2 regions of the Clostridium saccharobutylicum DSM 13864 genome follow, and region 1 is predicted to be linked to the other one. Evidence: riboswitches for the same ligand, from Rfam matches in the RefSeq annotation. Region 1 holds a riboswitch; the other holds the start of a gene.
The links. A riboswitch is a leader RNA that binds a small molecule or an ion and turns the genes downstream of it on or off. The one in region 1 is predicted to bind FMN.
Positions count from the first base shown of each region.

Region 2: another riboswitch for FMN. It lies ahead of CLSA_RS02785 (ECF transporter S component); the one in region 1 lies ahead of ribD (bifunctional diaminohydroxyphosphoribosylaminopyrimidine deaminase/5-amino-6-(5-phosphoribosylamino)uracil reductase RibD).

Region 1 covers NC_022571.1:1,626,485-1,642,493, reverse strand. The annotation lists gene ribH (6,7-dimethyl-8-ribityllumazine synthase) at 1-262, opposite strand, end outside; gene CLSA_RS07160 (bifunctional 3,4-dihydroxy-2-butanone-4-phosphate synthase/GTP cyclohydrolase II) at 434-1,627, opposite strand; gene CLSA_RS07155 (riboflavin synthase) at 1,765-2,418, opposite strand; gene ribD (bifunctional diaminohydroxyphosphoribosylaminopyrimidine deaminase/5-amino-6-(5-phosphoribosylamino)uracil reductase RibD) at 2,506-3,591, opposite strand; FMN riboswitch at 4,074-4,192, opposite strand; gene CLSA_RS07145 (DUF6398 domain-containing protein) at 4,243-5,448, opposite strand; gene CLSA_RS07140 (amidase domain-containing protein) at 6,104-6,940, shown strand; gene purB (adenylosuccinate lyase) at 7,249-8,679, opposite strand; gene CLSA_RS07130 (DUF378 domain-containing protein) at 9,179-9,397, shown strand; gene CLSA_RS07125 (HPr family phosphocarrier protein) at 9,581-9,841, opposite strand; gene CLSA_RS07120 (stage V sporulation protein S) at 9,965-10,225, opposite strand; gene rny (ribonuclease Y) at 10,396-11,937, opposite strand; gene recA (recombinase RecA) at 12,192-13,268, opposite strand; gene pgsA (CDP-diacylglycerol--glycerol-3-phosphate 3-phosphatidyltransferase) at 13,468-14,058, opposite strand; gene rimO (30S ribosomal protein S12 methylthiotransferase RimO) at 14,042-15,361, opposite strand; gene CLSA_RS07095 (DNA translocase FtsK) at 15,567-16,009, opposite strand, start outside.
Region 2 covers NC_022571.1:582,945-598,953, reverse strand. The annotation lists gene CLSA_RS02830 (alpha/beta fold hydrolase) at 1-82, opposite strand, end outside; gene CLSA_RS02825 (accessory gene regulator B family protein) at 486-1,103, shown strand; gene CLSA_RS22745 (cyclic lactone autoinducer peptide) at 1,063-1,182, shown strand; gene CLSA_RS02820 (ATP-binding protein) at 1,158-2,408, opposite strand; gene CLSA_RS02815 (LytR/AlgR family response regulator transcription factor) at 2,402-3,148, opposite strand; tRNA gene CLSA_RS02810 (tRNA-Trp) at 3,554-3,628, opposite strand; gene CLSA_RS02805 (metal ABC transporter substrate-binding protein) at 3,773-4,675, opposite strand; gene tsaE (tRNA (adenosine(37)-N6)-threonylcarbamoyltransferase complex ATPase subunit type 1 TsaE) at 5,288-5,749, shown strand; gene tsaB (tRNA (adenosine(37)-N6)-threonylcarbamoyltransferase complex dimerization subunit type 1 TsaB) at 5,746-6,462, shown strand; gene rimI (ribosomal protein S18-alanine N-acetyltransferase) at 6,446-6,889, shown strand; gene CLSA_RS02785 (ECF transporter S component) at 7,118-7,702, opposite strand; FMN riboswitch at 7,868-7,985, opposite strand; gene CLSA_RS02780 (bacteriohemerythrin) at 8,168-8,557, opposite strand; gene CLSA_RS02775 (TetR/AcrR family transcriptional regulator) at 8,613-9,206, opposite strand; gene CLSA_RS02770 (flavodoxin family protein) at 9,641-10,150, shown strand; gene CLSA_RS02765 (hypothetical protein) at 10,165-10,812, shown strand; gene CLSA_RS02760 (Gx transporter family protein) at 11,177-11,707, opposite strand; gene CLSA_RS02755 (NusG domain II-containing protein) at 11,800-12,180, opposite strand; gene CLSA_RS02750 (FAD:protein FMN transferase) at 12,327-13,376, opposite strand; gene rnfB (RnfABCDGE type electron transport complex subunit B) at 13,738-14,547, opposite strand; gene CLSA_RS02740 (electron transport complex protein RnfA) at 14,566-15,141, opposite strand; gene rsxE (electron transport complex subunit RsxE) at 15,141-15,767, opposite strand; gene CLSA_RS02730 (RnfABCDGE type electron transport complex subunit G) at 15,770-16,009, opposite strand, start outside.

The DNA.
Region 1 (16,009 bases):
GTGAAGTTGAACCTTTAATTACTGCTCCTAAACAAATTACTCCATCATATTTAGGACTTTTAGCCATTTTCTTTGCTATTAATGGAACTTCAAATGCTCCTGGTACCCATGCAATATCTATATCTTCTTCTTTAACTCCATGTCTTTTAAGTGCATCTAAGGCACCATCTAAAAGCTTGCCTCCAATAAACTCGTTAAATCTTCCTACTATTATTCCAAACTTTAATCCTTCTGCAATTAACTTTCCTTCAAATGTATTCATTTATTTTTTCCTCCTAAATTTAAATATTATTTTATTTTTAATAATTTATATATAATTATAATGATCTATTATTTTTTGATTGTTCCTAACAGTCAGCTAGAATGTATTGTCTTTTATAAGAATATACATATAACCCTATATTGGTATAATTTAATTATGAAATTTCCTCATTTATATATTTAATAAGTGATTCATTCTTTCTTTTTTAGTCCTTAAATATAATTCATCATTTTCATTTAAAGGCATTTCTATTGGCACTCTCTCTACAACTTCAATATTACTATTTGTTAAACCCTCTATTTTACTTGGATTATTAGTGATCAATCTAACCTTATTTACACCAAGTATTCTTAACATATCGCCACTTGCTTTATAGTCCCTAGCGTCTTCCTCAAGCCCTAATGCTAAGTTGGCATCTACTGTATCAAGGCCCTTATCTTGAAGCGCATAAGCTTTAAGTTTATTTAAAAGACCTATGCCTCTACCTTCCTGTCTCATATATAGAAGCATACCTCTGCCTTCCTTCGCTATCATTTCCATAGATGCTGCATACTGTTCTCCACAGTCACATTTTCTCGAACCCAGAGCGTCTCCAGTCAGACATTCTGAATGAATTCTTGTAAGAACAGGTTCATCAGTAGTAATATCCCCTTTAACTAATGCCACATGACATTTATTTGTGCCTCTTTCTTCAAATCCTATAATTTTAAAATCTCCATATTTAGTTGGAAGTTTAGCTTCTATTTCCTTAGAGACACTTACTTCATTCTCTAATCTATATTGAATAAGATCTGATATAGTTAAGATTTTCAAATTATGTTCTCTAGCAAAAATCATTAAATCATCTCTTCTTGCCATATTTCCATCATCATTAACTATTTCGCATATTGTAGCAGCACCTTTAAATCCCGCAAGTTTAGCTAAATCTACAGAAGCTTCTGTATGTCCTATTCTTTCTAAAACACCTTTTTTCTTAGCAATTAATGGAAAAATGTGTCCTGGTCTTCTAAAATCCATTGGTTCATTTGAAGAAACAAGTTTGTTTATTGTATAAGCTCTTTCAAAAGCTGATATTCCAGTTGTTGTATCTTTATGATCTACTGCTACAGTAAAAGCTGTTTCATGATTATCTGTATTTCTTTCTACCATAGGATTTAACCCTAATTTTATTGCAATTTCCTCTTCTATAGGTGCACAAACAAGACCTCTTGCATACTTAATCATAAAATTAATATTTTCTCCTGTAGCCATTTCTGCTGGAATAACTAAATCCCCTTCATTTTCTCTGTCTTCATTGTCTACAACTATAATCATTTTTCCTTCTTTAAGATCTTTTATACCTTCTTCAATACTACTAAATTTCATTTTTCGCATCCCCTTTATATTTAAGCTTTTCTAATTTAACTCATACATTAATTAAATCTATTCATCTTAATAATATAATTAATTTGTCTACTGAATTATTTTTTGTTATTGCAGATTTATAACTGTATTTTCATATATCAAAATCCATTTTCCATTAAAAATTCCATTGTAATATTGCTTTTTTTCTCTTCTTCTACTTCGTCTTTTTTGCCACATAATTTTTCTACATATTTTCCTATTAAATCACATTCTAAGTTTACCTTAGAATTAATTTTTTTATTTATTAAAATAGTATTTTCTAAAGTATGAGGTATAACTGAAACTTTGAAAATTTCATTATCTACATAAGCTACAGTTAAACTTATTCCATCAATTCCAATGGAACCTTTATATATAATATATTTTAAAACATCTTTTGAAGCACTTATTGTAAACCATGTGCCATCTGCTTCTTTCTTAATTGAAACTATCCGTCCAATTCCATCTATATGTCCACTTACAATATGCCCCCCTAGTCTATCACTAGCTTTTAATGCTCTTTCTAGATTTAATTTATCACCACTACGTAAATCTCCTAGACTGCTTTTTTCTAACGTTTCTCCCATTACATCTGCTTTAAAAGAATCACTATTTTTTTCTTTAACTGTCAAACATACTCCATTTGTTGCTATGCTATCTCCTATCTTTGTATCTTCTAAAACTTTGCTGCATTGAACTTCTATTACTCCAAATTCGCTTCCTTTTGTAATTTCCTTTAATATACCAACCTCTTCAACAATTCCAGTAAACACACACTCACCTTCCTTTTCTAAGAACACCTTGTATTTATTATTTGTTTTGCATCAATTGTATATTCATTAATGTTACTCGTAACATTTTCAACTTTTTGTATATCCTTCAACTACTAGTTCATCCCCTATTTGTCTATAAGTAACATTATTTAACTTCACTGCTTCTTCAAGTTGTGAAAAACCAATTCCTGCTATAGCACTTTTGCTATTTTCCCCACCTAAAATTTTAGGTGCTATATAAAATCTCACTTTATCAACTATTCCTTCTTTTAATGCTGAAAAGTTTAATGTTCCTCCTCCTTCAATTAAAATTGAATCCAAGGACTCTTGACCGAGTTTAACCATAAGCTCCTTCAAATCAACTCTAGATTCTTTTTCGGAAACTTCTATAATCTTAACTCCAAGATTTATTAAATTTTTCTTTTTTGTTTCATCAGCTCTTTTAGTAGTAGCTATTATAGTTCGTCCATCATTATTTTTAACAACCTTAGACTCTAGTGGTATTCTAAGATTTGTATCTACAACAATTCTTATTGGATTTCTTCCATTTTTCACTCTGCATGTAAGTTCTGGATCATCTGATATTATAGTATTTACACCAACCATAATTCCTGATAATCCGTTTCTTAAAAAGTGTCCATCTTCTCTAGACTCTTTAGATGTAATCCATTTTGATTCTCCACTTACAGTTGCTATTTTACCATCAAGAGAAATTCCACTTTTTAAAACTACAAAAGGAATCTTTTCAGTTATATATTTTAAAAATACTTCATTTATCTTTTTACACTCTTCTTCCATTATTCCTACTATAACATCGATTCCATTATTCTTTAGCTTCTCAATACTTTTCCCAGCAACTAATGGATTAGGATCAAGCATTCCTACTACGACCTTTTTAAACTTTTTTTCAATTATTAAATCTACACATGGTGGTGTTTTTCCATAGTGTGCACATGGTTCTAATGTGACATAAATTGTACTTCCTTCTACATCCTCAACTGCATTTTTTACTGCATTTCTTTCTGCATGTGCTTCTCCATAACATTCATGATAACCTTCTCCTATTATTTCACCGTTTTTTACTATAACAGCACCAACTAATGGATTTGGATTAACTTTTCCAATCCCATTTTTAGCTAACTCTAATGCTCTCCTCATATATATTTCATTCATTAATTCCCTCTCCTTTCTACATCTATGTAGGTTATACTAAATTAAATGAATGTATGTATGTTTGTTTTATTAAATACGTAACCATTCTAAAACGAATAGTTGTTAAAAATCCTATCATTTTTTTAATCTCTTAGTTTTTTTAGTTAATATTAAATCTTCTAAGGAAAAAATCTGCTCCACAGACTATGTGCTTCTGTGCTCTTTAAAAGTTATTCACAAATTTTAATTTATTATAATTTCATAGAAACAAAAAACTCTAAAGATAAATCTTCAGAGTTTAAAATCATAAAAATAATTATTTTATTCATATTAATATTTCTTATAATATATATACAATGATATTAAATTTAAGACTATAGTTAATTATATATGAAATAATAAACTATATTTAATATAAAAAAACCCTGAACTATAAAAGTTCAGGGCCTAAATAGAACAAATTAAATAATATCAAAAAAATATTCTAATATGATTTATGTAATTACTTTCTTCTTTCATCCAGACTATACTGTTGGCTTCGGAATTTAACCGAATCTGCTTAAATAAAAGCTCGCGGGCTATAACCGCCAGTAGGGAATCAAACCCTGCCCTGAAGATACGTTATTAAATTTATATTTAAATATTACCACTTATTTTTATATTTGTAAAGTGTTACTTAAAATTTATTATATCGAAATCTCTTTTCATTTCCTTAAGCCAATGTATCATTTGAGAATCATTCCATACTTGTAATCCCAAATTTGCATATACCATAGCTTCTGCTTCATCTCCTATTTTAGGAATGCTTGGTATCACATTTGGCACTCTCTTTTGTTTTAATAAATATTCAATTACAAAAGGGTTTCTCTTATAAGCTCTTCTTAGCGCGCCTTCAGCTTCCTTAAGCTTGCCAGTCTTATAAAATAATGCAACTCTATTATAATTTATATGTGCTAAATAGTCAGTTTCATATTTTTCTAAAAGATCTTTTGCTTGATCATATTTTTCTTCAATCAATAACCAGCTAGATAATATTCCTCTAACTAATAAATTATCTTTTTTATCATACTTAACTACATCAAAGGCATTTTGTATTGCCTCTTCTCTTTGATTCATTCTCCATAAGTGCATAGCTAAAGTATATTTAGCTCCAAAAAATGGTTCTGATACTTTTAAACTTAAAACCTTAAAATCTGCATTTTCTAAATTCTCTATTTTCAACATATGCTGACCAGCTTTAACTGCTTTTTCTAATAGTTCTTTCTTTTCATTATCATTCAATTTAGAATCTTTTGATAAAATGATATATGCATCTGGACAATTTTCATATATTTTTAAAGCTTCCTTTGCAAATTTGGCTTTATTTTTATAGTTCTTTTCATGCCATGCATAATTTATTATTCTCTGCGCAATTACAAAGTTTTTATCAATTATAACTTTAAGGGGCTGATCTTTAAATTCTGCATTTACTGCCTCAGTTGTTACAGCAACTTCTTTACTTGACACATTTCCTTCTGCATCTATAATCCATCGCATATTTTCCTTTGATAAATTTAACAGCTTTTTTACCTCTTTTGACTTATTAGTAGCTGTACTATTACTAACTCCAAATTCCTTATATAAATCCAAAGCCTTAATATAAGGTTGTTCTTTTGCATCAAATAAATTGTTTACGGTTCCTATTGCATGTACAATTCCTGCTGCCCATGAAAAACTTTTTCCTTTTTTTATTACTTCTTCATTATTTAAGCATAGTGTTTCAGCTGCTGCTACACAAATATTTTTATATTCTTCATTAAGATATTCATCTGAAAAACTTTTAATCTTTTCAATTATTTCTTCATACTTGCCAGCTATTACGTTAGATAATTCTTGCATTGCTTTTGATAGCTCCTTTATAAAAATCTTTCATAAATTTGATTTTATCCTACAATAAGTACTATTTGCAAGTAAATTCACCAAATTCATATTTTTTATTTCAAATTACATATAACTCTACATAAAAATGCATATGTTATTATAAGCTACATCCAAAAAATAACAACTCAATTGGCCTGCCTATTTTCCATCATGCTACGTCATTAAATTGACCTAATAGACTTGCTATGATAGCACTTTGCCTCCTTGCCTGATACAAAATATCAACATCAAATTGGACTTGTTATTTATTTTCATGTGCCTAAATCAAATTCACTTTGTAATTATAGCACATTAATTATAATTATATCCACCCATTAAATAAAATAACCTTTTTTAATTCGCCCATAAATCTCTTAGCTCATATTTAATGTAATACTTTAAAATATATCTTTTCATTAAAATATAACATATATTTTATCTATGCATTCATAAATATATACTAGAAAATAATTTTTATTAGGAATTTTATATGTTATATGAAAACTTATACAAATTGTCTTATTTACTCTCTACTCCTTATGATAAATTGCATTTTGTTTTACAAGATATAGACTCTTTCTTAAATCAAGATATAACAGAAGAGATTTTATTAAAAAAGCTACTAAATTTTGAATTGAGGAAAAAATTCAATTATTCTATAGAAAATATAAAATTTAAATACAAATATAAAATCTTACATCAGAATAATATATTTTTAAAATTGAAATTTACTTTAGAACAATCATTTTTAATAAAACCTTTTTTAAATGATGTGATTTCTGCGAGTGTTAAAGAATATATACTTATTATAGAAAATTCAAATAATAAAATCAAAGTGCAATTTTTAATCGAAAAGGAAGAAAATCCAATTCTATATGATTATATATTAAATATTGATTTAGATAACATACGACGATTACCTTCCATTAATTATAATAACATTTATGCTAAAGAACTTACTTATATAAGGTCATTATATAAACAATTCAATGTAGTTACCGATAAATTAGAAAACAGTAAAAGAAATTCCATTTTTAACATTGCAGATGCTTGTGCTTACGCTCAACAATTTGCTTTAAATCCAAATCCAAATTATAAATATTTTGATGATAATATAGGCGGTGATTGTAGTAATTTCGCCTCTCAAATCATTAATGCTGGAGGTATTAATAAAACTAATACATGGAAACCATATACTTACCCTTGGATAAGAGTTGAAAATTTATATTCTTACTTAATTTCTAATAACATAGGATATAAAATTCCTGAAAATAATACCTTATCTCAAGGATGTTTAATACAATTTTATTCTCCTAAAACAGATAGGTTTAGTCACACAGGCTTCATTACTTATGAACTAACAAACGGTGATTATTTATATTGCTGTCATAGTTATAATAAACTAAATTATCCACTTAGTGCTGTTTTTCCGATAATTTATCACAAACTTAGAGCTGTCAAATTCTATTAAATTGTTATTAATCAACTTTTACTATTATAGTTTTTAAGATATCAACCTAAAAAACAAAAAATTAATACTTTGCTAACATATCATTATATATAACACTAAATAAATAAGCTTTCTTAACAGAGATACTATAGGTAAACTTTTCATCATTGGTTAAGGCACATTCAAAAAAATAACAAGTCCATTTACCAACCTATTTCTATTTCCATAGCAAATTTGGACTTATTATTTATTTTCATGTGCCTAATATATATGTACTATCTTTTAGCTTGTTATATTTTCTATATACTTGATATTATTTAAATTAAAAATTAAACAGTTATTTCACTTTCAATTTTTAATGCTTCTTCATTATTTTTAATGATAGGATTTACATATTCATCTATAAATTCAACAACTTGGCTTGGTGCTCTACCAACAAATTTGATTGGATCAATAACTGATAAGATTTCTTCTTTAGTAAGACCAAATGACTCATCATTTATTATTCTATCTATTAAATCATTATCTAACCCTTCACCTTTTACTCTTTGGGCAGCTGCCATTGAATGAACTCTAATTTTTTCATGTAACTCTTGTCTATCTTTTCCTCTCTTTACAGCTTCCATCATTATATTTTCAGTAGCCATAAATGGTAATTCCCTTTGAACATGAGATGCTATTACTTTGTTATATACAACCATATTTTCTGCAATATTTATGTAAAGATTTAATACTCCATCTAATGCTAAAAATCCTTCTGCAACTGACAATCTCTTATTTGCTGAATCATCTAATGTTCTTTCAAACCATTGAGTTCCTGCTGTTATCGCTGGGTTTAATGCATCAACTATAACATATCTAGCTAAAGCACTTATTCTTTCACTTCTCATAGGATTTCTCTTATATGCCATAGCTGATGAACCTATTTGATTCTTTTCAAATGGTTCTTCCATTTCTTTCATATTTTGAAGTAATCTTAAATCATTACTAAACTTATAAGCACTTTGAGCAACTTCTGATAAAGTATTTAAAACTATTGAATCAAGTTTTCTTGGATAAGTTTGCCCTGTAACTCCATAGCTCTTATCAAATCCCATTTTCTTTGCTACTATATGGTCTAATTCTTTTACTTTACTCTCATCTCCATCAAAAAGTTCCATGAAACTAGCTTGAGTTCCTGTAGTACCTTTAACTCCTCTAAGTTTTAAAGTTGATAATAAGAAATCAATATTTTCCACATCCATAACTAAATCTTGCATCCAAAGAGTTGCTCTCTTACCTACTGTAGTTAACTGAGCTGGTTGGAAATGTGTAAATCCTAATGTCGGCATATCCTTATATTCTATTGCGAAATTCTTTAAATGATTTAAAACTGTAACAATTTTATTTTTAATTAAATTTAAAGCATCTCTCATTATTATAACATCTGTATTGTCACCAACATAACAAGATGTGGCTCCTAAATGTATTATTCCTTTAGCAGATGGGCATTGAAGACCGTATGCATATACATGACTCATTACATCATGTCTTACTTCCTTTTCTCTTTTTGCAGCTTCTTCATAATTCACATCATTTATATGATCTTTAAGTTCTTTGATTTGCTCTTCAGTAATATTTAATCCTAATTCTTTTTCACCTTCTGCAAGTGCTACCCATAATTTTCTCCATGTTGTGAATTTCATATCGTCTGAAAAAATGAAACTCATCTCCTTAGATGCATATCTTGAATTTAAAGGTGTGCTATATAAATTTCTCATTAAAAAACCTCCACACGAATATATTTTATTTTTTTTATTTCATCATTCGTATTATAACATATTTTTTTCATTTTTGCTCATGGAATTTTATAATTTTACAATAATATATATTATACTTTGTACTTCTCGCACATAATTTATACTTTACATTAACAATTAGAATTCTATAATTAATATTTTTTATTTAAATTAAACTTTTTGTTATTATTGTAATCAAAAATCATATATATATATTAGACATTATATTTAAGATATATATGTTAAATATTGAATTGTACATTGAAATTATGTACAGCATCACTAGGGAATAAATAAATCACATTGCAACATATATATTAAACATAATTACAAATAAAAACATTTACTTATTTTATATTTTTATGCCTAGATTTATATACTATCTAAAGTATACCTTCTAAGATTAATCTAATTGTTAAAATTATAACCTTTATATATTATCTTTAATTTTTCAGTTTTTTAAAGATTGGAGTGAAATTTTATGTACAAGTTGAATTTCTTTGATAAATTATCTTTACTATTAGTTTTAATGGGTTCTATAAATTGGGGATTAATTGGATTATTTGATTTTAATTTAATCGATATATTACTTAGAGAGGCTCCACTAATTGAACGACTTGTTTATGTAGTTATTTTGGTGAGTGCCATAAACCTATCTACATTAGTATTCAAATGTAACTATATAGATAGTGATGATTAAATAACTCTTAAATTATAATTATATTAAAAGCATATTTAATCAATATATAAGTTATTAAATTATTAAACAAAAGGCTAATTCAAATCTTTATCACTAATTATTGTTGTAGCTTTTTTGCTTATATATTTGTAATTTATAATAGAAAAGGTTCCATATTTAAAATATGGAACCTAGCATTGTATATTAGTCTTCTAAATTTTCAACTAATTTAACAATTTCTTCAACTGCTAAAGCTTCGTCATCTCCTGAAGCTACAACTTTAATTGTTGCATCTTTAGTTACTGCTAAAGATAAAACTCCAATTAAGCTCTTTACATTTGCTTTCTTACCGTTATATTCTATACTAACGTCAGATTTAAATGATGAAGCTTTCTTAACTAATAATGTTGCTGGTCTAGCATGAAGACCTGATCCGTTTTTTACAACAGCTTCTTTTGCTATCATTAATATACACCTCTTTACAAAAAAATTAATAAATATAGCATTTAACTATTATAGTATAAACGTTTTTATAAATAATTTCAACTTAAAAATTAATTGTTGTTGCTTGAATTAACGCTAATTTTGTTATCTAGGCTGTACAATTAATTTTATAGCTGTTCTTTCCTCTCCATCTATTTGTATATCTGTAAAAGCTGGTATACAAACAATATCTTTCCCACTTGGGGCAATAAAGCCTCTTGCTATGGCAATAGCTTTTACAGCTTGATTAATTGCACCTGCTCCCACAGCTTGAATTTCAGCTATATTCTTCTCTTTTATAATCGCTGCAAGGGCTCCTGCTACAGAATTTGGATTTGATTTTGTTGATACTTTTAATACTTCCATTTTTATTATTCCTCCTACAATCTATTATGCAAATCGTTTACATTATAATATATTCTATATAATTTTGGAAATTCCTTTTAAAAAATAAAAAATATTAAATTTTATTTTTTATTTTCATAAATAAAAAATAAAGTATATTTTGTTATTAAACAAAACATACTTTATTGTAACTATTTAGCAAAATCCACTGCTCTAGTCTCTCTTATAACATTAATTTTAATTTGTCCTGGATATTCAAGTTGCTCTTCAACACTCTTAACTAAATTATGTGCTAGTTCAATTGTGCCAATATCATCAACTTTTTCTGGTTTAACCATAATTCTAATCTCTCTACCAGCTTGAATGGCATATGACTTTTCTACACCTTCATACGAATTTGCAATTTCCTCTAACTTTTCCAATCTCTTAATGTATGCTTCTAATGTTTCTCTCCTTGCACCAGGTCTAGCTGCTGATATTGCATCTGCTGCTTGAACCAATACTGCTTCTAGAGATTGCATTTCTACATCTGAATGATGGGCTGCTATTGCATTTATTACTAATGGTGATTCATGATATTTCTTAGCAAGATCCCCACCAATTAAAGCATGAGGTCCTTCTTGTTCCTGATCAACCGCTTTACCAATATCATGCAGCAATCCTGCTCTTTTAGCTAGAGTAACATCTAAACCTAGCTCTGAAGCCATTAAACCAGCTAAGTATGAAACTTCTATAGAATGTTTTAAAACATTTTGACCATAACTAGTTCTATACTTTAATCTACCAAGAAGTCTTATAATTTCTGGATGTAATCCATGTACGCTAGTTTCAAGGGCCGCTTGTTCCCCTTCTTCTTTTATACTATTTTCTACGTCCTTAGTTGCTCTTTCAACCATCTCTTCGATTCTTGCTGGATGTATTCTGCCATCCACTATTAACTTTTCAAGTGCCATTCTTGCGACTTCACGTCTTATTGGATCGAAGCTAGAAAGAATGACTGCTTCCGGAGTATCATCTATAATTAAATCTACTCCTGTTAAAGTTTCTAAGGTTCTAATGTTTCTTCCTTCTCTACCTATTATTCTACCCTTCATCTCATCATTCGGTAGTGCAACAACGTGTACAGTTGATTCTGACACATGATCAGCAGCGCATCTTTGAATTGCAGTTGTAATTATTTCTCTTGCTCTTTTATCTGCTTCTTCCTTTGCTTTACCTTCAATGTCTTTTATCATTAAAGCTGTATCATGTGTAATTTCTTTTCTAATTTCATCTAAAAGAATTTGACGAGCTTCTTCACTAGAAAGAGCTGAAATTCTTTCTAATTCTGCTCTTCTTTCGTCATAAAGCTCCTGTACCTTTGCTTCTACTTGATCTACTTCAAGCATTCTCTGATTGATTGTTTCGTCTTTTTTCTCAAGAATCTCACCTTTTTTATCAAGTGCTTCTTCTCTCTGAATTACTCTTCTTTCAAGCCTCTGAATCTCATTTCTTCTCTCACGAGATTCCTTATCAAAATCATTTCTTAATTTGTGAAGTTCTTCTTTTGCTTCAAGGATTGATTCTTTTTTAGTAGATTCAGCATCTCTTTTAGCTCTTTCTAGAACTTCTTCCGCTTCTTTTTCAAGCGATTCTATTTTATTTTTTGTTGTATTTTGAATTGTTTTATAAACCACTATTCCTAATATTAATAAGACAACTAAATCTATTAATATCATTACCGCTAGTTCCACATAAACACCTCCTAATTTATTAATTTCTCATTTATACTAACAAGAAAGTAAGTAGGTGTCATACTCTTCTCACTGCATTATGAATAATGATAAACCAGTATTCCTTTTCATTCTATATTAAAAATAAAATTATGTCAAGTTTGCCCATATATTGATTATATCCTTCATTATACTGATTTATACTTGAATATTCTAAATATAGCTACAGATATTAATTAACATACCTGTAGCTATATTTTGTAATTTTTAATATTTTATTTTTCGGTATTTTTTGTATCTGACTTGCTATCATTATTATCTTCTTTTGCTGAATCTTCTTTAAATAATTCTGCTTTTGGAAGATTATATTTTTCTCTAATTTTATTTTCTATTTCTAATGCTACTTCAGGATTCTCTTTCAAGTATATCTTAGCATTTTCTCTTCCTTGACCTAATCTTATATCACCATATGAAAACCAAGCTCCACTTTTTTGAACTATCTCTTCTTTAACTCCAACATCAACAATATTACCTGTTCGTGAAATACCTTCATTATACATAATATCGAATTCAGCTTGTTTGAATGGTGGTGCCACCTTATTCTTCATGACTTTTACTCTTGTTCTATTGCCAATAATAGTATCTCCTTGTTTTATAGAATCTATTCTTCTAATATCAAGTCTTACTGATGCATAGAACTTTAGCGCTCTTCCTCCTGTTGTTGTTTCTGGAGAACCAAACATAACTCCAACTTTTTCTCTTAATTGATTTATAAATATAGCAACACAATTAGTCTTGTTTAATGTTCCTGCTAATTTTCTTAATGCTTGTGACATAAGTCTAGCTTGAAGACCAATATGTGAATCTCCCATTTCGCCTTCAATTTCTGCTTTAGGTACCAATGCTGCAACAGAGTCAATTACTAAAACATCAATTGCACCTGAACGTACTAAAGCTTCTGCAATTTCAAGACCTTGCTCTCCTGTATCTGGTTGAGATATTATTAAGCTATCAACATCTACTCCAAGTTTTTGAGCATAACTAGGATCTAATGCATGCTCTGCATCTATATATCCTACTGCTCCACCTTTCTTTTGTGATTCTGCAGCTATATGTAATGCAACTGTAGTTTTACCTGAACTTTCAGGTCCATAAATTTCAATAATTCTTCCTTTAGGTACTCCACCTATTCCTAAACATATATCTAAATCTAAGCATCCTGTTGAAATAGCATCCATATTAGAAATATTATGGTCTCCTAATTTCATTACTGCACCTTTTCCAAATTGCTTTTCTATATGACTCATTGCGCTTTCAATGGCTTTTAATTTTTCCGCATCTATAATTCCCATAATACAACCTTCCTCTCATCGAACTTATGTTCTTATTTGATTATAAATTAATTATATACTATAGTCAATAATTAATTCTAAGAAAAGCCCCTTCTTTATATACAAAAGAAGGAACCATCTAAAGTTATATCCATATTTAATATTTCTAAACATATTTTTTTCAACTTTATTTTAATTAATATTCTTAAATATATAATTCTTACTTATCTATAGCTACAGCATCTTTGTTCTTTTTAAAATAGTCGTAACCAGAAACTAAAGTTATAGCAACTGCCACCATAAGCATTACATATGGTACTATGTTAAAAAATTCTTTAAAGTAATAATTGCTAGCTACTAATTGTTTAACATAACGTATATCATGTATATTTACCTTTAATAGCATTAAAATTATTGCTATTATCTGTATTACAGTTTTAATTTTTCCCCACCAGCTGGCAGCAATAACTTTTCCTTGTGCTGCGGCTATTGAGCGCAAACCTGATACAGCAAATTCACGTGCAATTATAACAACTGCCGCCCATGCAGGTACTATATGTAATTCAACCAAAGATATTAACGCTGCAGTAACTAATAATTTATCTGCTAATGGATCCATAAATTTCCCAAAATTAGTTATTTGATTTCTACTTCTAGCAATATATCCGTCTAATTTGTCTGTTATTGAAGCTAATACAAATATGAAAGTTGCAATTGCACTTCCATAGGGTATTTGTTTAGTTGCTATAAATATTAAAAATATAGGAACTAAAACTATTCTAATTAAAGTTAATTTATTTGCAAGGTTCATCAACAACAACTCCTACTAAATCATAATCCATATTTTTTGTTATTTTCACTCTAATAAATGTGCCAATTTCTATGCTGTCTAATGATTTAAAGAATACATTCGCATCAATATCTGGTGCCATCTCATAACTTCTTCCCATATAACATTCTCCATCATATCCTTCAACAAGAATATCATATAACTTTCCAATTTTCAATTTATTTAACTCTTCTGATATATCTTTTTGTAATAACATTAATGTTTCTTCTCTATTTTTCTTTACTTCTTCGGATATTTGTCCATCCATTTTAGAAGCTGGAGTATCTTCTTCTTGTGAATAAGTGAACACCCCTACTTTATCAAGTTTGTATTCTTTTAGAAAATCCTTAATTTCATTGAAGTCCTCTTGAGTTTCTTGAGGAAAACCAACAATAAAAGTAGTTCTTATTATCATTCCTGGAATTCTTTGTCTAAGCTTATCTATTTTACCTAATATAGTCTGCTTAGTAGTTTTTCTTCCCATAAGTTTTAAAATATGATCACTTATATGTTGTATTGGTAAATCTAAGTATTTTACAACTTTATCATTGTTTGCAATTTCATCTATAAGTTCATCATAAATTTCTTCAGGATAGCAATAGAGTACTCTTATCCACTTTATTCCTTCAACTTTAGATAATTCCTGTAATAATATATGAAGACTCTTTTTATTATATATATCACTACCATATAAAGTTGTATCTTGAGCTATAAGAATTAATTCTTTAACTCCAGCATTACTTAGTTCTTTGGCTTCATTTATTATATTTTCAATTCTTCTACTTCTAAATTTCCCTCTAATTTTAGGAATTATACAATATGTACAAAAATTGTTACATCCTTCTGCAATTCTAATATAAGCAGTCTCTTTTTGTGTTGTAAGAATTCTCTTTCCTTCATTTATATTTTCATCAGAATAACCCAAAAGTTCTTCTGCCATTTTATTTCCTTGTATAAATTGTGTTATAAACTCATTTATTTTATTATAATCATTAACACCAAGCATTAAATCTATTTCAGGTATTAATTGACCTAATTCTTCGCCATACCTTTGTGTAAGGCATCCTGTAGCTATAAGCAATTTACATTTATAAGAATTTTTATATTCTGCCATTTCTAGTATTGTATCTATAGATTCTTGTTTAGCACTTTCTATAAATCCACATGTATTTACTATAATTATATCTGCATTTTTAGGATTATTAGTTATCTCATATTCAGTACTCATGTTACCTAGTATTATTTCTGAATCCACTCTATTTTTATCGCATCCTAAACTTACCATTCCCACTTTATATTTATCATGATTAGCCTTAACTCTTATTTGATCTTTTACAATTTCTATATTATTTCCGTTCAAGTCTTTAAATCCTCCTGTTTTCTAGTAGCTTTAATTATAGCAAATTAACACTATAATTTACAAGTCACTAGTATTACATATCTTATTGTACTAAACAAATATACTAATTAAATTTTATATTTGAATGTTCCTAATTGCTATTCTCGTCGCTGTTTTCATCCTGAAGTTGCTGCTTTGTAACTAATACTTGCCTTGGTCTACTTCCATCTTTTTCAGAGATAATTCCCCTTTCTTCTAGTTGGTCCATAATTCTAGATGCTCGATTAAAACCAATTCTGAGCTTTCTTTGAAGAAACGAAGTCGATGCTTGTTCATACTCAACCACTACATTTATTGCCTCACTCAAAAGTTCATCTACATCATCATTTCCTTCTCCTGCTGCTAAGCCTTTTGAATCTGCAGTATTATTAATATGATCAATTATATCTTCTTCATAATTTATAACACCTTGTTCACTCTTAATAAATGATATAACCTGCTCAACCTCTTCCTCTGATATAAAGCAACCTTGAACTCTTAAAGGCTTACTTTCTCCTACTGGATAGTAAAGCATATCTCCTTTTCCAAGAAGTT
Region 2 (16,009 bases), 1.0 Mb from region 1:
CCCCATGTATGATAACTAAAGGTTTTCCTTCACCATATACTTTGTAATAAATATCAAAATTTTGATATTTAAAATAAGACATTTCTTACCTCCCAGTAATAATAAACATTATAAATTTTCTGTATAGTCTATACTGGAGATTTAATACTCACTCTTACACATAGACTATTAAAGTCCATTAAAAATTCCCATTACAATACCGCCTCTCTCATAACTTGTGTTTTATATATATTTACATTTCACGTATATTATAGCACGAACTACAAAATTAAATTATTTAGATTATTTTTTGAATGTTCATTTTTATATTATAGACAGCTCTAGTACTTTTCTAAATTAATTTTGATAGTTTATATGGCAAATATAATCTTAATGACTATCTTTATTAACTTATTATTTCTTTTTATTCCTATATTTTTGCGTTTTATGTCATTTCTATTGAATTTTGTTTTAATATATAGTATTTTTATACAATATAAAATATTATGAAAGAGGTTAAAATGATAAAAAGTTTTTCAACTTTAATATGTAAACATTTAAAAAAAAATAATAGTTCTTTAACAAAAACAGATTTACTAAAAATGCAGTATACTTTAGAAGTGATTTTAGGAGATATAAGTAAATTATCACTTATATTCATAATATTTTTGTTTTTTAATGAAATACCACTTTTTTTCTTGATTTTTGTTATTTTAATTTCAACAAGAACATTAGGGGGAGGTATTCATTGTAAAACTTATACTTCATGTTTAATTGTAAGTACAATTTACTTTTTATCAATATTACTATTTAGTAAATCAGCTATACAATTAAATATTAATTTTTATATAGTTTTTTTTATAATATCATTCATTATTACATTAACTTATGCTCCTTGTAAAAATGAAAAAAGACCAATAAAAAATAAAACGACATTAAAGATATTATCTTTAATATCGCTTACATTTTGGTCTATATTATTTTTTAAACTATCAGATTCTAAAATATATAATTGTATATTTTTAAGTATATTAATACAAATCATTCAATTAATTATCGTTAATATAAAAGGAGTTGTTCGAAATGCAAAAATCTATAAATATTTTTTCAGCCATACTACTTAATTTATTTAATCTAGTATCAAAATCAAGTTGTGGTGGTATGTATGGTGAACCAGATTATCCTGAAGAATTATTAAAATAAAAATCAAATTTAATTTTTCCGGATTCTATATTTACCTTTATAAAACCTTTATGTAAATTAATTATTTTTTTTACATTATATAACCCATAACCTCTGGTACCTATATTTTTAGTTGAAAAACCTCTTTCAAACATCTCATTTAAATTAAGATCATTAACATTAGCTATTTGATTTTTAATTATTAAATGAGATTCTTTATTTCTATTAACAATTTCTAATTTAATATTTTTATTAATACATTCTTCTTTTATTACCTCGTCAAAAGCATTATTCAATAAATTATTTAATATATTAGACAATTCCTGATAACTCAATATATCATCCAAAACATTATTTTCTATTTTATATTGCAGATTAACATTATATTTTTTAGCTTTACACATATTTCTATATAATATAGATTTAATAACTGCATTATCAATATATATAAGTTCATTTATCTTATAATCATATTCATCCTCATCTTTCATATAATTATAAATTGCTTCCCTCAGTTCTTTTTCATCTAAAACTTCCATCATACCTTTTATTGTATTTTTATAATTAACGAAATCATGTTGTCTTTGTTTTATTTCTTGAACTATTTCATTTATAGCAACATTATATTCATTAGATATTTTTAACTTTTCTGTTTCTTTTGTTATTTCAATAATATGAAAATATGTTAACGTTTGACAAAATATCAGTATAATCCAAATAACTGCTACAATAAACATGTTATTTAAAATTATATTAGAATCATATTCCCAAATAATTTTAAATAACATAGTATATATAATACAAGTTGAAGCTAAATAAACCAAAATATTATTATTTATTTTTTCAAATGTAATTTTCCTATTTTTATTTAGCTTTAAAAAAATAATGGAAATAACTAATATTATTACTTCTATAACAATTCCTTTAAGTGTATAGTTCGTAATAAATGGTCTAATAATTATTGTAAATGTTAGTTGCAGAGCCATATCTACAAGCATTATAAAAAAATATATTAATACACATTCTATTAAATTTGAGTTATATATAATTTTTAATACTGTAATATACACTATATATATTAATATAAAATTAAGTTTTAATTGTTCAATTGCTGCAACTAAACTAGCAATAATAAGTATAGCTAACAACTGTTTAAATACATTAACTTTACTTTTATTATTTATTGTTTTCCATAAACAAAATACAATTGTTGTATCTAAAGCATCCATAATAAAATTGCCTAGCATAATATCACTTTTCCTTTTTTGAATTCATCTATTACATTATTCTTAAATTTATATCCTAAAAGTGCAGTTTTAGAAGAATTATTAAAATACACCGCACTTAATTTAATATCAATCTTTTCTATTTTAGATATGTAATCCTTATTTACCGCAAAAGATCTATGACTTTGGATAATATCGTCACAATCAATTAATTTCATAATCTTCTTTAGACTCATATTATTAGCAATATACAAACCATTAATAGTATTTACTTCACAATTCTTACCTATAACCTCTATAAAAATAATCTCCCTTATTTTAATTCCTACATATATACCACTTTTCAAAGTTATAACTAATTCTTTCTCTTCTACTTTATCTTTATAACTGCTCTCATTAAGTATAAGCTTATTTAACATAACTTGTACCTCTTTATGATCATATGGTTTTAATATGTAATCATAGCAATGTGTTTTCTTAAATGCTTGTGTAATATATGCCATATGAGTTGTTAGAAAAATGATTTGCCTAAATTCATATTTAGATATACTTCTAATTTTCATCGCAAGATCTAATCCTGAAGATTGTTTTAGGTTAATGTCTATTAAAAACATATTAATGTCATTATTTTGAATTATATTTAAAGCTGTTGCTTCACTATCGGCCTCATATATTTTTATAAATTCAGATATTGAAAGAAGCATTTTTTTTAAAATATTTCTTTCCTCAATATTATCTTCTACTAAAATAACAGAATACAAAAAACATCACTCCCATCTATTTCTATAATACAATATTATTACATATTATACAATTTAATTGAAAAAAAGAGTTATTATTTTTATTACTTTTATTATTTACATACTTATTTCTACGTATTTTTCATTATCTTCACTTTAAAAATTAACTATTAGTTATTTCATATAGCTATATGTTTTTTAATTCAAATATTATTTATCTTCTAAAATTATTTATTTTGCTAAAACACAAAAAAGGCAAACTTTCTCTTTTCTCAAAAAAGTTTGCCCCTTATTGCTGATCACAAAATAGTATTGACTAGTATATGGCTATGATCGATTCTGAAGAATATATGTATAAACCAATTTAATAAATAACTAGTTTTTTTAAATAAAAAAAAGCCGTAACACACTGTGCTACGACAATTATGGCAGGGGCACTAGGATTTGAACCCAGAACCAATGGTTTTGGAGACCACTACTCTACCGTTGAGCCATACCCCTTCACGACATAAACGATTATATAATATAATTTTAAATAAATCAACAAGTTTTTTTATTTTTTTTAAAAAACTTGTTGAATCTTATAACCTATATATTATTATTACATATAATTTAATTTTTAATACATATTATAATTAACAATTATTATGCCACGCTTCCAGTTGAACTCTTATCTGCTGGTTTTGCCCATTTTGCTAATTCATCTATGTTATATAAAATCAAGTCATCAAAAGACCAATCTCCATAATATTTCCATAACTTTATTGTATTATATCCAGACAAATTTATTTTTGGATCTTGTTCTCCATCTACTATAACAATAACTTTTTTAGGATCTAAATTATTGCTTTTTATAAATTCACCCAGTTCATGATTATTAAGTTCTTTAATATTTAAGTTCAAGGATTTAGTCAAATAATCAAAATCATGATTTAATGTTATAAATGTATAGTCACTAAGCGATTTTATCTTATCATCATAAGATTTTAATTTATCATTAAATTCTTTAATTGCAATATTATAATTCTTTTCATAAAAATCTCTATTTTTAGGATCTCTATCTTCAATAGCTGCCTTTACATTGCATAACGCTATTTTATATTCGTCTATACCCTCAAAGTAATAAGGATTTTCCTTAGTTGCACCTTCATCATAATTTAAAAGTCTTACTCCTCTGGATAAATTAATTATTCCTAGATTTCCTTTTGTCAATTCACTAATAAATGAATTAGCCCAAGGTTCAAAAGTAGCTCCAGAATATATAAATAAATCCATATTTGATACGTTTTCCAAAACACTTGCATTATATTTAAATTCACTGATTTCCTTTTCATCAGTAAACATATATTGAACGTTGTGCTTGTCCTTTATAATTTTCTTTACCATATCATATTGCGGCTTATTCACAGTCATTATATTTAAATATTTATCTCTCATTTCAGCATTACTTTTATTCTCAGTATTTGCTAGCAAAGGACTTGAAAATACACTCATTCCTAAAGACAATACTATAGTTATTAATACCATAGCAAATGTAATCTTCTTCAAAATAAGTCACCCCCGAAAAAATCAGATTACTTTTCATAAAAACTTTATTTTCACGTTAATCAATCTTACATTTATTATTTATCTGTCACGTTCATTTATATACTTATTTTAACCTTATACTATTTATTAATTCACTTTATGTGCATCCAAATTTTATCGAAAAAATCAATTTAAGTCAACATTCATGTAAATTAATTATCTATCATTTTAATTCTAATATGCATTTACATCTATTATACCAACTAATTACAAATAAATATATATAAATTTATTACAATTTTATGTAGCTTTAAACTGCAATTGAATATTCTAAAAATCATCATAAATTCTATTTCGTAAAGTTGTTATAGATAAATAAATCCCAATTTTAGATTTATCATACAACTTACTGAAATAAACTTTATTCTTTATTCTTTTTTTGGGTTGTTATACAACTGGACTATAGATTTCTATCTAGCTTTGATAAATAAATCAATAATAACATTTATTAATTTGCTTTTATGAAAATTTGATATAAAATAAAAGAATGAGAAATTTTATATAAGGTACAATCAAAATGTGCCTAAAATTATCTTACATTCATTCTCTTTAAAAGTTTGAAGGAGGTATTCCATGAAATTTGAAATTAATAGTGTAGCTGAAACTACTCAATTAGGAATAAAATTAGGAAAGTTATTAAATGCTGGTGATATAATCTGTTTAACTGGAGATTTAGGCACTGGTAAAACCCACATTACAAAAGGAATAGCAAAAGGCTTAGGTATAGATGAGACTATTACAAGTCCAACTTTTACTATTGTAAATGAATATGATAGTGGACGTTTAAAATTAAATCACTTCGATGTTTATAGAGTAAGTGATCCTGATGAAGTTTATGCTATTGGATTTGATGATTACATATTTTCAGATGCTGTATCTGTTATAGAATGGGCAAATTATATAGAAGAAATTCTACCTAAAGATTTACTTCATATATATATAGAAAAAGATCTTGCTAAAGGTGAAGATTACAGAAAAATAATATTAACTCCTTATGGAGAAAGATATAATTATATAAAGGAGCTGACAATATGATTGTATTAGCTGTAGATTCCTCTTCTAAAGTTGCAACTGTAGCTTTAATGAAAGATGATAAATTACTTGGCGAAATTACTTTGAATGATAAAAAAGAACATTCTGTTATATTAATGACTATAATTGAAGATTTATTAAAATTTAATAATTTAACTATTGATGATATTGATGGCTATGTTGTTTCTAAGGGGCCTGGTTCCTTTACTGGACTTAGAATAGGAATGGCAACAGTAAAAGGACTTAGCTTTGGAAGCGGTAAACCTTATGTTAGCCTATCCAGCTTAGACGCTTTAGCATTTAGCGTTGCTAATTTTGATGGACTTATCTGTCCAATAATGGATGCTCTAAGAAATAGCGTTTATACTTCATTATATAAGAGTTGCAATGGTTCACTTGAAAAACTTATGGATTATTCTGCACTTGATATGGATGAACTTGTAGAAATAATTAAGTCTAAAGGAGAAAAAGTAATATTTATTGGAGATGGATTAGATAAATACAAAGATTATCTAATTGAAAATTGTCCAAATTGTTACTTCCCTCCAAATCACTTAAATTTAGTTCGTGCATCATCTCTAGGTGAAATAGGTAGTAAATTGCTAAGAGATGGTCAATTTGATGATCCTAACTCCACTCCATTCTATTTAAAGAAGCCACAAGCTGAGAGAGAATATGAACAAAGGATGCAATTAAGAAATGAATGTAACTGTTGATTTAATGGAAGAGGAAGATATTGATGGAGTTTTAGATATCAGTTCCTTAAGTTTTTCTCTTCCTTGGAGCAAGGAATCCTATATTCAAGAATTAAATAATCCAATAGCACATTACTTTGTTGCAAGATGTGATGATATAGTAGTAGGATTTGTTGGTACTTGGATTATATTAGACGAATCTCATATAACAAATATAGCTGTTCACCCTAACTATAGAACGCAAGGAATTGCTTCTAAATTATTAGATGAATTGCTAACATACTGTAAGTCTAAGGGATGTATTGCTTATACTCTTGAGGTAAGAGCTAGCAATGAAAATGCTCAAAAGCTTTATCTTAAACATGGTTTTAAAAAAGATGGAGTTAGAAAAGGATATTATGAAGACAATAAAGAAGATGCCATATTAATGTGGCTAAGAGAAAGTTAAAATTCTTAATAACATTTAAACTTATAGTAAAGCGATTAAGCAACTAAAAAATATCACTTATTTAGATATATATGCATAAGTTTAATAAAAAATAAAATACATATAAATTGCTTAGATTCTATATAAATCTCTTTGCAATTTATATGTATTTTTTAATTTAATTCTTAAACTATATTTTTACTTTTCTATGATTGCTAACTCTGTCCTTATCTTGGTTGCAGAATCTACTTACATAGTTTTTGCACTATTTTTAGAACCACCAAAATTAGGTTCAACTTTAAATATTGACACAGATATTTTTTTATACAATACATATGTTACTACTGATACTATAACAGACTTTATTCCATTAAAAGGTAATAGTCCTAAAGTAATATATTGCATAAGTTGAGCACTGTCCATATTCATTCCATAAGCAGGTAATAAGAAATATGCATTTACTATAATAGCTACTACCTCCATGAAAATACCACCTAATATCATGCCTATAATAGCAGTTTTCTTACTTTTCTTCTTATGATATACAAGTCCTGCTGGTACTAATAGTGCTACTCCAAATAAAAAGTTTGCAACTTCTCCAACAAAAGCAGTGCTTGTTCCCTTTATTCCTAATATTAAAACATTTTTCAATAGTTCAATTATTATTCCTACTATTGGTCCAAAACCAAATGTCCCTAACATTGCTGGTACATCACTTAGATCCATTTGCAGCCATGGGAATAGTGGTAATACTGGAAATTCTATATACCTAAGTATAAGTGCTATAGCCGATAATAAAGAAATTTTTACTAGTTTACTTGTTTTTTCATTCATTTTCTTTGCCTCCCAAAAGTTATCTCCTGGTGTAGCTTATTAGTATTTAGCCTTTGAAAATAATCTTATTTTAAATTCATTAACAAAAAAATTAAACCCTGATGTTAAATACATCAGGGCATACATTCAAATAAATAAGAATAACTAAACTCTTAAATACTAATAGGTTACCTTCTTTCATCCAGACTATACTGTCGGCTTCGGAATTACACCGAATCTGCTTAAATTAAAGCTCGCGGGCTATACCGCCGGTAGGGATTTTAACCCTGCCCTGAAGATATATTTTTTATTAATTTTATTATATCTCTTAATTAATCATATTACAACAACATCTATAACAAAATAAATTAGTCTATAATATATTTTTACAATCAAATAAGAAAATAATATGTTTACCTAATGGTAATCTATTAAATAAATATGATTATAATGCAAAAAATAGACTATTATTTTTTTGATTGTTCCTTATTTTCCTATAAATTTATCACTTATTAATATGTGATCAGATAACCAATCATTTAAAAAATCTAACACTTTTATCAAACTTTCATCTTGATTTTCATCAATCTGCTTGAAATCTAATTCTTGAAGAACATTAATAAATTTTTCATGTTGTAGTTTTTGACTAAATAATCCCTTATAATTTATACTTTCCATATATTCTTCTTCTGATTTAAAATGAAAAATAGTGTACTCCTTTAATTCATTTATTATTTCTACTATTTTATCATATTTATCAACAGCAAATTCATCTTTTAATAACATATATGCTTTGTTAGCCAACTCAAAAAGCTTTTCATGCTGCTTATCAATATGATCTAATCCAATTTTATATTCTTCTTTCATATTATACATAATAATAATCTCCTTTATATAAATTTAAATCAATTTTACATTTTAGCTCCACAATTTAAAATCTAAGATTATTTCTTAATATATTTTCAACCAAACTAAGATAATCTCCTTTATATGTAAATGTCTTATTTGACAACATCGTAGCAAGCCCATGTACCATCGACCACATGGCAATTATGTCTTGTGCATATTTTTCTTCTTTAACATTTACACTTTGTAAAAATTCAAAAGCACAATTTTCAAATACTTTAAACGTTCCACACTCTTCACTTTTTAGTGTATTTTTTTCTATAGTTATTTTATACTCTGAATTTGTTAAAAACGCAAATTTCAAATAATCTGGATTTTCTACCATAAAAGCAACATATTTTTTTCCCAATTGTATAATTCTTTCACCTGGATTATCCTTATACTTCTCCACGATTTCATTTAGTGAGTTTTTAAAGTTATAAAATACATATTCAGATATTGCATTAATCAGTTCTTCTTTATTTTTAAAATGTTTATATGGAGCTGAATGACTTACGTTGCACATTGCGGCGACTTTTCTTATTGAAAATTTTTCTGCCCCTTCTTCATTAAATAACTTTAGTCCCATCTTTATTAGACTTTCTTTTAAATCTCCGTGATGATACTTATCGACCTGCATACGTAAAACCTCTTTCCTAAATTTTATATATAAATTTACTAAAATTCAAAATATATTATTAATACTTTTTTTATATTATCTATAATATTTTTAACATATATATTGAAAATTGAAATCTACATTAAAACTATGTACTGTATAAATAAATCAATTCACAAATCATATTGCAACATATGTATAATTCAAAAATAATTTAGTAATAGAAACTTGATTTTAATGAAAAATTAAATTTGTAATCTATATAATATCATAACATGTTGACAGTGTAAACTTTAAGTGCTACTCTATCATTAAGTTGACAGTGTAAACATATATTTATTAATAAATATAACTTAAAATTACCCTAATATAAAAATTACAAATAAATATAAAATTTCAACAAATATATACTTGTTAGTTTGTATATATTTCTGTGAATAAAAAGGAGACTTTCTATGTTATTAATTCATGATTTAAATGTTGACGATTCAAAAGAACTTACATCTGTGTTACCTCCTAATTCAAGAGTACTTTCAAAAGAGATAGATAATATTAATGGTTGCTTAGGATGTTTTAATTGTTGGCTCAAGACACCAGGTAGATGCATTATCGAAGATTCCTATACAGAAATGCCAAAATATATTTTAGAAGGTGATACTTTTGTAATTCTAACTGAAATAAAATATGGCTGCTATACTTCTTACGTAAAAAATGTAATTGATAGATCAATAGGCATTTTATTGCCTTTTTTTCAAACAGTTAATGGTGAGCTTCATCATCTTCCTCGTTATAAAAAAGACCTTAAATTTATTGTAATAGGATATAATAAAAATATTACTTTTGATGAAGAAGAAACTTTTAAAGATTTAGTTAGAAGAAATGCTATTAATTTATGTATTCCAGACTATGAAGTTTATATAATTAAAGATATATCCGAATCTAAAAAAATACTTAAAAATTTGTAGGGAGGGTTTATTCTATGATTAATTTATGTATTATAAATGGAAGTCCAAGAAAAGGAAAAGGTACTTCTAGTTATCTTATAAACGAATTAACTAAATTATTAAGTACTAATGTTAAATCAAAAGAATACTATATAAGCAATCTTGTTAACAATGAGAATTCGTTAAATGAGCTTTTATTATATGATAAAGTTATTTTCATTTCCCCTTTATATGCAGATTGTTTTCCAAGCACAATGTTAAATTTTCTTGCTACATTTGAAGATTTTCTTAAAGACAAAAACACTCCAAATATTGATATGTATGGACTTGTTAATTGTGGATTCTTAGAAGGCATTCAAAATAAAATAGCTCTTGATATTTTAAAAAATTATTCTAAGAGAATAAATTTTAACTGGCGATTTGGTCTTGGTATAGGTGGCGGTGAATTTCTTAAAGGCTCTAAAAACATTCCTTTAAACTCTCGTATGAAAAAACCTGTTTATAACGCTTTCTTAACTTTAAAAAATGATATTGAAGATAATTCTAATAATTCAATAAATAATATATTTACTAATGCAAAAATGTCTAAACTTATATTTAAACTTGCAGGCAATCATGGTTGGAAATCCATGGCTAAGAAAAATAATCTAAAAGTTAAAGATCTTTATAAACAAATCTATTGATTTTATATCTTAAATTATAGATAAATAACTTAAACTTATGTAATTTCTAGTATGGGAACACATTCTAATTATAAGTCTAAATCTTAAATTAGATATCTATAGAAGGATGCGAAAAAGTCTATTTTATACAACAAATTATAAATTAGCTTTAAACTTTGAAATACATTCCAAACCAGAAAGCAAGGGTACTCTTTTGCGAGCATTGCATTTAGAATATGGCTATAGGTATTTCTTCAGTAAAAGTTGTTCAATTCTTGCTTGTCTGGGGAACATGCAGGAATTGAGCAACTCTTACTGTTAGAAATCCATAGCTATGTTCTATAGCAATCGAGCAACAGAGTACCCTTACTTTCGTTTAGTCACCTCATAAGTCTAAATTCAGACTTTTAAAATATGGTAACTTAGATAAATGTTTAACTACAAAATTTGCAGTCACTCCAATAAAAATTCCTGTACCAATTCCTGCTATCGATAATATAGGTAAATAGAGCATAACAGCTATATTTTGAACTATAGCTGAAGCTACTACTAATTGACCAATATTGTGAAATACCGCTCCAGAACAGCTTACTCCTACTATGCTCACTCTATCTTTTCCAAATTTTTTAACAAATATCATTACATAATAACTGAGAATTGCACCTGCAGCACCATACATAAATGTAGATAAGCTTCCATTGAATATAGTTGATAACAATAACCGCAATAATATTATTAGAAAAACATCCTTTTTGTTATTTAATATGTATAAAGCTATGACAGTAATTAAATTTGTTAATCCAAGTTTGGCACCAGGAGCAATGAAAGGTACTGGAATCATACTTTCAATTGTATAAAGTGCCAAAGCTTGAGAAACTAAAAGACCTATAAAAACTATTCGAAATGTTTTTTTCATTTTAACCTCCATTTCACCGTTATCTCTATCGATATAAATATTGTTAAAAGTATACATAACAGCAAATATATCTAAATTAATTCCAAATATATTTATGAAACATCAAGATTTTTTTCATTGTTGCTGCTTTTAATTTCAATCATTAATTTATGAGGAAGACAAACTGAAATTTGTCCAGGTTCTGATATAAATCCAGAGTGGACACAAATTTTATCTGGACAATCTGCATCAAGTATTCCAATAGATTGATCATTAATTTCAACTTCGTTATATCCATATTTTGTTTTTATATCAAATTCTTCTTTTCCCCTATGCTCTGATAAAAGTATCTTTTTATAAAGCTTGCCATCTAAAGTTATTTCTGCATAAGTTCCATTATAATTTTTACCCATTGCTACTCCAAAAATAATCTCTGGAATAAATGATAAACATATTAAAAAAATTATAATAATTATATCCCACTTTTTAAACATAATAGTTCCTCTTAAAATTAATCTTTATAGATATCCAAACTATAATCTAGAGTTATGTGATCACTAACCGAAATTCCATACATTCTAGTTATAAGTCTAATTCTTAAATTATTTATCTATATCAAAATCATATATATTTTACTTTACTAGTTTGCAAATTCAAATTCTTTATTTAAATCTGTAATTCTATCTTTAAAGTCATCTGATGTATAAATTTTATAATCTGATGTTGTAATTTCACAAGATACATTAGGTAAAGTTTTTATAAGATTTAATCCTTTTTCAGGTCCTAATATAAATACTGTTGTAGTTAATAAATCTGCTAACATATTTTTATCTTCATCATCGTTATCTATTACCATTGTATCGCTCATAACACCATTATCTGCTGGATATCCAGTCTTAGGATTTATTATATGATGATATCTTTTATTATCTTTTATAAAATATCTCTCATAATCACCTGATGTAGATAATGCTTCATTACTTAATTTAATTATGCCAAGATAGTTCTTAGAATCTTCACTTCTAGGATGTTTAATTCCAACAGACCATTTATTGTTATCTTTATTTTTTCCAACAGCGTAAATAGAGCTTGATCCTAAATTAATAAGACCATTTTCAATATTATATTTCTTATAAATTTTTAAGACTTCATCAGCTGCAAATCCTTTAGCAATACCACCTAAATCTAAAGCCATACCTTTTTTTTGAAGCATAACACTACTTTCTTCTTCATTAATGCTAATTTTATCACATCCAACTAATGGTAACTTAGCTTTTATTTCTTCATCAGAAGGTACTCTTTCATTATCTGTTCCAATCCCCCATAAATCAATTATAGGACCTAAAGTAATATCAAATGCTCCATCACTTAACTTTGAATATTTTATTGAAGTTTCTATCATCTTCATAATTTCAGGATGAACCTGTACATAACTTTCTCCTGATGAATTATTTATTTTATAAATATCGCTAGTATCAATATTAGTACTTGCCATTTCATTAATTTCATCTAGCTTTTTAAAACTTTCCTCAACTGCTTCTTTAGAATTTTCTCCATAAGCACTTAATGTGACTACCGTATCCATAACTATATTACTTTTTTCATAATATTTATTTCTACTACTATCACAAGAAGTAAAATTTAAAACAATTGAAATAAAAACTAGTATTGCACATATATTTTTCTTCATATGATTACTCCAATCTATTTTTATCGAAAATATTTCAAAAAAACATTTTTAGACACATCAAAAAATAACGGTTCAAAATATTCCACCAATATTTTGCGTGAGACAAACAAGTAAATCCTGCTAATAGCACACGTATTAATAGAATTGTAGTATGATGCTAACTAATCACACATACTGATATTATTCTTTAATTGTGCCTTAATACAATTCCGATTATTAATGTGAAATCACCCATAGGATTCCCCAATGAAAACTCAAAATATAAACTATCAATAATCTAAGGTACATTCAAAAAAATAATATAAGTTAAATTCTCATTGTTAAACCCTATATATGATTTCATAATTTAAATATCCTTTAATTAGTTAGCAATTTTAATTGCTGATGTTGGACATTTAGCTAAACATGTTGGTTCTTTACATTTTTCAACACATATTTTAGAATCTACTACTGCAAGATTATTTTCAATCTTAATAGCACCATAAGTACAATTTTTTGCACAAATTCCACATCCTAAACATGTTTCTGCACTACAAAGTTTTCTAGCGATAGCTCCCTTATCTTTAGAATTACAATTAACTTTTACAATCGAATTTACTGGCATAACTTCTATGACATTCTTAGGGCAAGCTGTTTCACAAGTTCCGCAGCCTGTACATTTTTTTGCATCAACTTTAGGTAATCCATCCTCTCCCATTGACAATGCTCCAAATGGGCAGCTATTAACACAAGTTCCAAATCCTACGCACCCATGTTTACATCCTTTAGGTCCACCTTGAAGTAAAGTTGCTGCTGCACAATCCTCTATACCCTTGTAATTATAACTTAGCTTTGCTTTTCCAATAGCTCCTTTACATTTAATATGAGCTATTCTTGGTTCTACTTTTTCAGCACTTTTACCTGTAATTTCTGCTACTAATTTAGCAACAGCATCCTTTCCAGGTACACATAGATTTGGTGGTACTTCTTTATTTAGCACTACTGCTTCTGCATAACCTGCACATCCTGCATAACCACATGCACCACATTGTCCCTTAGGAAGAACATCCTCTACCTCATGAATAAGTGGATTTACTTCCACTGAAAACTTTTTATTTGCAATAGCAAGAATGAATCCAAAAACAATCCCAATTCCAACCATTACTGCTAAAACCATTATTACAGTAAACATAATCTCTATTCATCTCCTTTATATCATTCCTGAAAATCCCAAGAATGCTAATGCTAACATACCTGCTAATATAAAAGCAATTCCTGTTCCTTCTAGTGGCTTTGGTACATCTGCATACACCAGCTTTTCTCTTAAACTTGCCATGAGTATTAATGCAAGTGCAAATCCCATACCAGAGCCTATTGAAAAGACTATGCTTTTAACAAACGAATAATTTGATTGAACATTTAATAATGGAACTGATAATACTATACAGTTTGTTGCTATTAAAAGAAGATAAATTCCCCACATCCTATATAACGTCGGTGCTTGTTTCTTTATAATCAACTCTAATAGCTGTACAAAACTTGCTATAAGTATAACGAAAACAATTGTTGTTAGGAACGTTAAATTAAATGGTAATAGTACAAAATGGTATACTATCCACGCTAACATCGAACTAAGAGTTATAACTGAAGTAACAGCCATGCCCATTCCTATTGAAGCATTTAAGCTTTTAGAAACTCCAAAAAATATACAAAGACCTAAAAACTTTGTTAAAACGAAATTATTTACAAGTAATGCACCTATAAACAGTGTGAAATATTCTTTCATTATGCTTCACTTCCTTCTTCTACTTTTTTTGCTTCTCTATTCGCATTATGAAGCTTAATTGCACCTATCATATAACCAATTAAGATAAACGCACCAGCTGGTAAAATCATAATCAAAGGTGCGTTATACCATGTTCCTAATATTCTAAAACCACAAATTGATCCACTTCCGAAAAATTCTCTTATTATTGATATAGAAAGCATAGCTAATGTAAAACCACATCCCATACCAAAACCATCTAGAAATGAAGGAAACACTTTATTTTTAGATGCAAATACTTCAGCTCTTGCAAGTATTATCGCGAAAACAACTACTAAATCCAAATAGATTCCAAGAGCACTATATAACGTTGGTGAAATTGCCTGCAATACAAGTTCTACAACAGTTACTATAGTTGCTATAAATGTAATATAAACTGGTACCCTAACTTTTGGATTTACAAATTTTCTTGTAAGTGAAACTACTACATTATTGCATGTTATAACAAATGTTACGCACAAGCCCATAGTTAGTCCATTAATTACTGATGATGTAACAGCTAATGCGGGACAAAGACTTAAACATAACATAAATATTGGGTTTTCATCATATAAACCTTTGCTAAAAATTTTCCACTTTTCCTTCATATTTATTTACCTCCTGTAAAATCTGTCACTTCATGTACAGCATTTTTAACAGCTAGTGTTACAGCTCTAGATGAAATAGTTGCCCCTGTCATAGCTTGAATATCGTCTTTGTCAGAAGCATCTTTTGTCACTGTTAAATTAGCTTCCTTTTTCCCTTTAAATTCATCTTTAAATGGTTGCTTTGATGCATTATCTCCAAGTCCTGGTGTCTCATTACTTGTTGTTATGCTATAATCAATTAC